3 regions of the Gilliamella sp. LMG 34361 genome follow, and region 1 is predicted to be linked to each of the others. Evidence: riboswitches for the same ligand, from Rfam matches in the RefSeq annotation. Region 1 holds a riboswitch; each other region holds the start of a gene.

Region 1 (3,205 bases):
TAGTTTAATTTATCGTCACTAACCAATTCACTTTTTGAGATGTAAAATGACGATATCATTTAAAGAACAACAACAAAGGATCAATTTTGTTAAACAATTTTTTGCTGATAAATTAGCCAATAACCTATCACTGATTGAGGTTCAAGCACCACTTTTAAGTCAAATTGGCGATGGCGTTCAAGATAATTTATCTGGCACTGAAAAGGCCGTTCAAGTTAATATTAAGAGTATTGCTAATGCAAAATTTGAAGTGGTGCATTCATTAGCAAAATGGAAACGCAAAATCTTGAGCCAACATAATTTTCCGATTGGTGAAGGTATTTATACCAATATGAAGGCACTACGCCCTGATGAAGATAAACTCTCTCCTATTCACTCTGTTTATGTCGATCAATGGGATTGGGAAAAAGTAATCAGTCCTGAAGATCGCAATTTAGCTTATTTAAAGCAAACTGTTGAGAAGATTTATAGCGCGATCAAAATAACCGAAAAAGCAGTTTCAGAAAAATATCATCTTTCTTGTTTTTTACCTGAAACAATCACTTTTATGGATAGTGAGCAGTTGTTAAAACGTTATCCACATTTATCACCAAAAGAGCGGGAAAATGCAATTACGAAGGAATTAGGCGCCGTATTTTTAATTGGTATTGGTGGTGAATTATCAAATAATGAAAAACATGATGTGCGTGCTCCGGATTATGATGATTGGAGCAGCGATAATGAAATGGGTTCGAAAGGTTTAAATGGTGATATTTTAGTATGGAATCCAGTGTTAAATAGTGGTTTTGAAATCTCATCAATGGGTATTCGTGTCGATCCAGAAACGTTAAAACGCCAATTAAAATTAACCAATAATGAAGATCGCTTACAATATGCTTGGCACAAAGCGTTAGCCAATGGTGATTTTTTGCAGACAATTGGAGGGGGAATTGGGCAATCTCGATTGATAATGCTGCTTTTACAACAACAGCATATTGGCCAAGTCCAAGCTAGTGTTTGGGATGATACAACTAAACAAAATTATCAACAACTTTTGTAATTCATATACAGCATACTTTACTTCAACCGGTAAAGTATGCTTTTAGTAACTTTTATCTAATCCCATTTGCCAAAAACCAGCCACAAGTTGAGTTGCTTATTTAAATATTTGAGCTAATTGTTCAAATCGGCTGGTATCTATACTTAATAAGCGTTCATTAATCCATGCAATTTCAGTTTGCATTGCTTGTTGAAATTTTTTACTAGCATACATATTGATCCAAGTGTGATAAGAGGTATTTTCGGCATCAAACCAATGCTAAAACCAATTGGCGCTCATACCATAACCAATTAAACAAGGCACTAAGACAATATGTAAATCTAATAAATCACCTTTTAATCCATCATCAATCACGTATCTTATATATTCCCTATTAGCTTTGGCTTCTTTTAATGTACTCAATTCATGTTCAGTAATTTGCCATTTTTTGCAATATTCAATATGTAAATCAAGTTCAATTTCGACAATGGTCTTTAAACTCTTTAATGATTGTCGTATTTGAATCAGATCATGACTTTGATATACAGAAAGCCCCCAAGCTCAAGAAAAGTTAATTAAAAAAAGATAATCTTGTTTTAGATAGTGTTGGAAGCAAGCTAAATCTAATGTTCACTCTCCTAATTGTTAAATAAAATCATGCTGAATATAGCAATCACTCTTACAAGATTTAATAAGTGCGTTAAACGATAGTATATGGACTCCCTTCTAAACAAATTAATATCAAGGAGTAACAGACTTGCAGAAAAAATGTGTTGTAAACTTCCTTCGTCGGTGTTAACTGAATCAGGTTCAACGGGTTTAATCTCAGCCTAGGGCACACCAGTTTAACAATTATTTAATAGATGAAATAGATAAGAAGGAACTTATTATTTAATCCTTCTTTTTAATTATTAACTATTCAGTTTTTTGTTCAATTTTTGACTCCTGATTTTCTGTAGATGATGGTGCAGAAGTTTGAACTTTTTCACTCTCAGTTTGAGTTGAGACTGGAGCTGGGGCTGAATCTGAAGCAGGAGCTTGACTCGAAGCCGGAACGTTACTTAAATTGGGTTCATTACTATCTTTTGGCGTTGTAGAGTTTGGCGCGATTGATGACTCGGCCGGTGTTTTTGGTTCCTCTTTAGTTACTTCATTGGAACTATGTCGGGCCCGAATATAGACAATGTTTTGTTGACCGCGATCACATGATCCAACAATTTTACCTTCTAGGTTCTGTTCATTTTGGTCTGATGGAACTAGTTTTAATTGGAAACTGTCTTCATTAACACCGTTATTTTTGATTTTTTCGGCGATATTTGCCCTGATTTCATCACAATTTGATGCAGATGCAACCACAGGAAGGCCCAACAATAAAACTAACGCTAACTTTTTCATACTCTTTCCTTAATGTCATTTAAGATTAATGCATTATAGAATGATTAATTAAACTGTCTATATCGTTTTAAGCAACGCATAAATATATGTTATCAATAGATTTAAAAAAGTTCGCTTAATAACAATTAGTTGAATTTTACCTTAATTACGATCTTGTTGTTCAATTGATTTTAATTTATCTAAAACCCATGACCGAATATCGGACAATTCTGCTTCAGATAATCGATTAACAAAATCTCTTTTTTCGTGGAGATGTTTGCGATCTTCTTCTGTCAAAACCACACCTTTTAAATTTAATAATACCTCTTTACGGTACATAGAATAGATAAAATCTTTTATCAATTCATCAGAAAGATTAATGTCAGCCATTTTGATTTCCTTATTTTATTGAGCTTATCTAATTAATGCCATCATTTGTAATTTCAAAGATAAATCCAGACCAAAAAGTAGACCGACTTTAACTATAATCTAATCGCTATTAGATAACAATGGTTGAACCAGACAAAAAACCGATAAGTTAGCGATTAATATAATTACTGAAGTTTAAATTATTCACTTTATTATTTGATAAGTATTTAACAAACCTGTTGATAACTAAATAACGATATGATTATTAATGTTTTAATATCATGGTTAAATTTTAACCACCAAAATTTTACTCTTATATTAGCTAAAGTAATCAAGTCCATTTGATAATATTTGATTAAATAATAAAAGATAAAAAAAGCAGCATAACATTTGCAATATGCTGCATAAATAACACAAAGAATCGAAAACAAGAAAAAACTTATA
Region 2 (3,205 bases), 1.1 Mb from region 1:
ATATTGGTAATAGGATTATTGTTTAATAAGTGGGCTACTGAAGTAACAATCTCTTTATTCATCAGCATGCCAATTTTCACGCTATCGATATCAATATCTTGATAAAGGGTATTAAATTGTGCTTCGACAAATTCAGGCGGAACGGCGTGTACGCCATTAACGCCTTGGGTACTTTGCGCGGTTAAAGCGGTAATTACTGACATGCCATAAGCGCCAAGTGCCGAAAATGCTTTTAGATCCGCTTGAATACCGGCGCCACCACTAGGATCACTACCGGCTATGGTTAATGCAACTGTTGTCATACTCCTATTTCCTCTTTTGCTTGTCTTATTTTTTTAATTAGTTCAGATGTAGCCTTAGCAATATCGGCTTGCCCACAAATTGCGGAAACTACCGCAATACCTTCAATACCCGTTTGAATCACTTCGGTTAAATTATTTACTCCTATGCCACCAATAGCTACTGCTGGGCACTGTTTGGTGTTAACCAGTGCTGTCAATTGGTCAATACCCGTTGCTGTTGCGGCATCTTTTTTGGTGGTGGTTGGAAAGATTGGGCCAATGCCCAGATAATCGACCAATTGCCAAGGAACACTCTCCAGTTGTACTAGATTGGAAACCGAAAGTCCTAACCACTTATCATTACCAATTAAGAGGCGGGTCACTTCGACCGGTAGATCACTTTGTCCAACATGAACACCATCGGCATCAATAGCTAAAGCAATATCTACATGATCATTAATCAATAGTGGCACTGAGGTATTATTTAATACCTCTTTTAACGCTAGGGCAGCGTGATACCAATTTTTACCTGAATAGTCTTGTTCTGAGCGTAATTGCACCGCGGTAACACCATTTTCGACGGCAATTTTTGTAGTATTAACCATACCGTTTATGCCACCACAAAGTAGCGGATCAAGCACTAAGTAAAGGGTCAAATCCAGTTGCTTTTTCATCAAATATCCTTATTGGTGATTTTGCTTAAATAGTGAAAGTTGGTCAATAATTGATATGGCAAAAGTGCCTAGTCCTTGTCGCTTGTTAGCGAGTTCACCCGCTTTTTTCATCATAAAGCAGGCTGCGGCGGTAACAGCTAGATGATCTTTAGATGTGGCGATAAACGCTGCCACCATTGCAGATAATGAACAACCAGTGCCGGTTACACTTGTTAGCGCGATATCGCCACCGGTAATACTATAAACTTGCTTGCCATCTGTAACATAATCGACTTTACCCGTTATAGCGACAATAGTTTGATATTTTTCGGCTAATTGTGTTGCTGCATTTAATGCAAAATCACTAGAATCAAGCCCATCCGGCCCTTTAGATGATGATTGTAGGCCACTTAATGCTAAAATTTCGGAAGCATTTGCGCGAATGACAGTTGGTTTAAAGGATAATAGTTGTTTAGCAATGTCGGTGCGATATCTCAAAGCGGAGCCAACAGCGACCGGATCAAGTACCCAAGGGGTTTGCGTTTGATTAGCTTTTGCAGCAGCTAGTAACATACTTTTGGCGCTATGGCTGTCAATCGTACCAATATTAATCAGCAAACCACTAGCAATGACAACAAAGTCCTCAACTTCCTGCTCTGCAACTACCATCGCTGGCGAAGCGCCAATTGCTAGTAGAACATTAGCCGTAAAATTTTGCACCACATCATTAGTAATACAATGGATTAACGGGCGTTGATTTTTAACTTGCTCAATAAAGGCAATGGCATCATGGCTTGGAAATGATTTAATGGCCGACATATTCTTTCCTTATCTAATTAATTAAAGTAAGGGAAGAATGTGTCAAAATGGGTAATTAAGACTAAGACTTCCCTACGTTGGTATGATCCAAATCAGGTTCAACGGGTAAAATCTCAGTTTTTTGCAATAAACACCCCGAGTCCAAGAACGAATTTGTATAAAACTGTTTTATTATGTACCGAGTTTAAAAATTAAACAAGTTATTGTAATAATCTTTCGATATCGCTAATGGCTCGTCTATCAGGTAAGAAAATGATTAAATGATCGCCATCTTCAATCATCAAATCGGTATTTACAATAATCACATCTTCACCACGAACCACCGCACCAATAGTTGCGCCTGAAGGTAATTTTAGACTGTTGATATTTTTACCAACTAATTTTGAATTTTCCGCCTCACCATGGGCTACCACTTCGACAATTTCCGACTCGCCTTGGCGCAGTGAGACAACTTTAACCACACCATTTTGCCTTACATGACTGAGTAACTCTGAAATAGTGGCGTGTTGTGGTGAAATAGCAATATCAATTACGCTATCGTTAATTAGCTCTAAATAAGCTTGTCGTTGAATAAGTACGATGACTTTTTTCGCGCCCATTCTTTTGGCAAGCATTGACGACATAATATTGGCTTCATCATCACTGGTGACAGCCACGAACAGATCGGTGAGTTCCACTTGCTCTTGCGACAATAACTCTTGGTCTGATGATTCACCATGTAATACGGTAGTATTAACTAACTGCTCGGCAATTAATTCTGCTTTTTCGGCATTACGTTCAATCAATTTAACTTGATAATCGTTTTCTAATCGTTTAGCTAAAGCAACAGCAATGCCGCCACCCCCGCTAATAATGATGCGCTTATAAGGTTTTTCTAACCGTTGTAGCTCACTGGTGACCGCTTTAATGTTGAGAGGTGGAGTAATAAAATAGACCATATCCCCTGCTTCAATCAAAGTTGAGCCAATTGGGCGAATAAATCGATTTTTACGATAAATTGCAACAACACGCGCTTCAACGTGCGGTAAGTGCTCTTTTAGTTCAGATAGTTCACTCCCAACTAATGCACCACCATAATAAGCGGTTACCGCAACTAAACAGACACGATTATCATAAAACGAAGCAAACTGTAGTGCGCCTGGATATTGTACTAATTGACTAATATGATTGGTGATTAAATTTTCAGGGGCGATGATATGGTCAATGTTAATGCAATCTTTGTTAAAAAATGGGTATTTTTCATCGTTATATTCTGGTGCACGGATTCGGGCAACTTTTTGTGGGATGTTAAACATTACATGACCGATCTGACAAGCCATCATATTTACTTCATCAGAATTGGTAACGGCAACTAACATATCGGCTGATTCAGCACCAGCGCTCTCTAACACTTGTGGATAAGACGATTTACCACAAATCACTTGTAAATCAAAACGCTCTTGTAAAGATTGC
Region 3 (3,205 bases), 850 kb from region 1:
GAATTAATCGTATCGCTAATGCTCGTTCTTTATCCGTTTCGAGATAGATATTACCACTTAAGCTATCTTCACTAATATTTGACTTTCTAAATACAGAAAGCACGCGAGTATAGGCATATTGCAAATAAGGCGCCGTATTGCCCTCAAATGACAACATATTATCCCAATCAAAAACATAATCGGTAGTACGATTTTTGGATAAATCGGCATATTTCACAGCGCCAATTGCCACTGCATCAACCACTTGCGCCAATTCTTGAGCTGAAAGATCAGGATTCTTACTTTTAATTAACGCCTCTGCACGCTCTGTTGCTTCATCCAGCAGATCATTTAATTTTACCGTATCGCCTGAACGTGTCTTAAATGGTTTACCATCTTTACCTAACATCATACCAAACATATGGTGCTCAAGCTTTAATGATTCTGGCACATATTTCGCTTTATGGACAATCGCCCAAACTTGTTCTAAATGTTGGTGTTGGCGTGAATCGGTATAATATAAAATACGCTCAGCATGTAAGGTCTCGTAACGATATTTGACACAGGCAATATCAGTTGTTGCATAGAGATAGCCGCCATCACGTTTTTGGATGATAACGCCCATAGGTTCGCCTTCTTTATTTTTATACTCATCCAAAAACACCACAATTGCACCGTCACTCTCAACAGCTAACTTTTTCTGTTTTAGATCGGCAACAATTCCTGGTAGCATGCTGTTATAAATGCTTTCACCCATAGTATCTTCAAGCGATAATGTCACATTAAGGCGTTTATAGGTGGCAATATTTTGTGTCATGGTTATATCAACTAATTTTCGCCACATATCGCGGCAATACTCATCACCACCTTGAAGTTTAACCACATAATTACGGGCTTTTTCGGCAAAGACTTCATCTTCATCGTAATGTTTTTTAGCGGCACGATAGAACGATTCTAAATCTGACAGTTCCATATCGTTGGCATGTTCATTTTGCATTTTTTCAAGATAAGCAATTAACATTCCAAATTGAGTACCCCAATCGCCAACATGGTTAGCTCGAACAACATTATGACCAAGGAAGCTTAATACTCGTACACTCGCATCTCCAATGATGGTAGAGCGTAAATGGCCAACGTGCATCTCTTTTGCAACGTTCGGCGCAGAATAATCAACCACAATAGTTTGTGGTTTGGCGGGTAAAGTGATATTCAATTTATCGTTACTTAACGCCACTTCGTTCTGTTCGGCAATCCAACTATCTTTTAAAAAGATATTGATAAAACCGGGGCCAGCAATTTCCACTTTATCGGCAATGTCATCAATATCCAGATGTTGCAAAACCTTTTCAGCTAATGCTCGTGGCGGCATAGCCAATTTTTTAGCGGTAGACATGATGCCATTAGCTTGGTAGTCACCAAATTGAACCTTAGCTGATTGCTTGATTAAAGCGTCACAGTTTTTATCGGCACCGGCCATAATCATTGCTTGTGAAACACGTTGCGTTAATAATTGTTGAATATTCACACTATACCTAATCGATAAGAAATAAATGGGGCATATCATACCGACAAACGCAACAATTGTCACTGATCGGCTGATATCTACATCGCACAATTATCTCGCTATCAACAGATCGACTGTTTACAATTCTACTCGCCCACTCTAAACTACCTATTGTTCTCAACGGGGTGCCCTAAAGGGCTGAGAGTGTCAGACTGACATAACTCGTCGAACCTGAACTGGATAATGCCAGCGGAGGGATTTGAGTTAATATATCTGCTCAAACCTTTTGTCTTTTACTTATAACTTTGGAGGCAAAATGTTTCGTAAAAACCTTTTACTATCTATTATTATTTCTTTTTCACTATTTAGCCAATTAGTTAGCGCCGAACTACCCACCTTAACGGTATATAGCTATAACTCATTTATGTCACAATGGGGGCCTGGAGAAGCTATTAAAAAAGGGTTTGAAGCGCAGTGTAACTGCCAGCTTGAAGTTGTCACATTAGGTGATGGCGTATCAGTTTTAAACCGTATTCGTCTTGAAGGTGACAAAACTAATGCTGATGTTATTTTAGGACTAGATAACAACTTATTAGAACAAGCAAAACAAGCAAATATCCTTATTCCACATCAAATCGCTAAACCAGACAACCTCAATACCAACTGGTGGGACGATAGTTTTATGCCTTATGATTTTGGTTATTTTGCCTTTATCTACAACAAAGACAAAGTCAAAAATCCTCCGCACTCATTACATGAACTGGTAGATAATCAAGCCGATTGGAAAATCATCTATCAAGATCCAAGAACCAGCACACCAGGACTTGGTTTACTATTTTGGATGAAAAAAGTGTATGGTGACAAAGCAGCAGATGCTTGGCAACAAATTGCTAAAAACACTGTGACTGTCACTAAAGGTTGGAGCGAAGCTTATGGTATGTTCTTAAAGGGTGAGGCCGATTTTGTGCTTAGCTACAGCACTTCACCTGTGGCGCATATTATTAATGAAAACAATCACCATTACGAAGCAGCTATTTTTGATGAAGGTCACTATCGCCAAGTTGAAGTGGCTGGCATCATCAAATACAGCCAAGAAATTGACCTAGCTCACCAATTCTTACGTTACTTACTCACACCAGAAGTGCAACGTCAATTTGCTGAAAAAAACGTAATGTATCCAATTATCAAAACTGATTTACCTAATGCTTTTGCGCAAATCAATTCAGTAAACAAATCGTTAGAATTTAAGCCAGAAGAGATCGAAAAACATCAAAAAGCATGGATTCGTGAATGGCAAACGGCAATCAGCAAATAGGCCAGTATCGCCAATGTTAAAATTCAAATCGTTTTTACCAGGAATCAGTGCTGCCAGCTTAATACTCATTGTATTAAGCTCGGCACTTATCGCTATTTGGCGATTTGCCTTACAATCAGGAAATGTTACGATCTATCTTGATAGCTACGTTCTGCATATTGTTTGGATCACCTTTTATCAAGCTATATTATCGACAATACTCTCACTTTTATCAGCCATTTTAATGGCTAAAGCGCTATCCTTAATTGATTTTAAAGGTAAACGATTATTAATAAAAATGATGCCGATGACCTTTATTTTGCCTGCCTTGGTGGTAGTGACAGGATTATTATCAGTATATGGCCAACAAGGTTTACTAGCATATGTTTGTCAACTACTACATATCCCGTTCCCATTTCATATTTATG

The links. A riboswitch is a leader RNA that binds a small molecule or an ion and turns the genes downstream of it on or off. The one in region 1 is predicted to bind thiamine pyrophosphate.
Region 2: it holds a riboswitch for thiamine pyrophosphate, as region 1 does, so the genes downstream of both, thiM (hydroxyethylthiazole kinase) here and AC5LXI_RS10505 (thiaminase II/PqqC family protein) in region 1, are expected to answer to the same signal.
Region 3: it holds a riboswitch for thiamine pyrophosphate, as region 1 does, so the genes downstream of both, thiB (thiamine ABC transporter substrate binding subunit) here and AC5LXI_RS10505 (thiaminase II/PqqC family protein) in region 1, are expected to answer to the same signal.

The regions. Positions count from the first base shown of each region.
Region 1 covers NZ_OZ474903.1:2,219,492-2,222,696, forward strand. Annotated here, with positions in the region: gene asnA (aspartate--ammonia ligase) at 47-1,039, shown strand; partial or broken gene AC5LXI_RS10505 (thiaminase II/PqqC family protein) at 1,298-1,636, opposite strand; TPP riboswitch at 1,783-1,871, opposite strand; gene AC5LXI_RS10510 (DUF1161 domain-containing protein) at 1,934-2,413, opposite strand; gene AC5LXI_RS10515 (hypothetical protein) at 2,555-2,782, opposite strand; gene AC5LXI_RS10520 (SemiSWEET family transporter) at 3,201-3,205, opposite strand, start outside.
Region 2 covers NZ_OZ474903.1:1,130,495-1,133,699, forward strand. Annotated here, with positions in the region: gene thiD (bifunctional hydroxymethylpyrimidine kinase/phosphomethylpyrimidine kinase) at 1-302, opposite strand, end outside; gene thiE (thiamine phosphate synthase) at 299-955, opposite strand; gene thiM (hydroxyethylthiazole kinase) at 965-1,753, opposite strand; TPP riboswitch at 1,806-1,901, opposite strand; gene trkA (Trk system potassium transporter TrkA) at 1,954-3,205, opposite strand, start outside.
Region 3 covers NZ_OZ474903.1:1,372,274-1,375,478, forward strand. Annotated here, with positions in the region: gene argS (arginine--tRNA ligase) at 1-1,504, opposite strand, end outside; TPP riboswitch at 1,655-1,759, shown strand; gene thiB (thiamine ABC transporter substrate binding subunit) at 1,800-2,798, shown strand; gene thiP (thiamine/thiamine pyrophosphate ABC transporter permease) at 2,770-3,205, shown strand, end outside.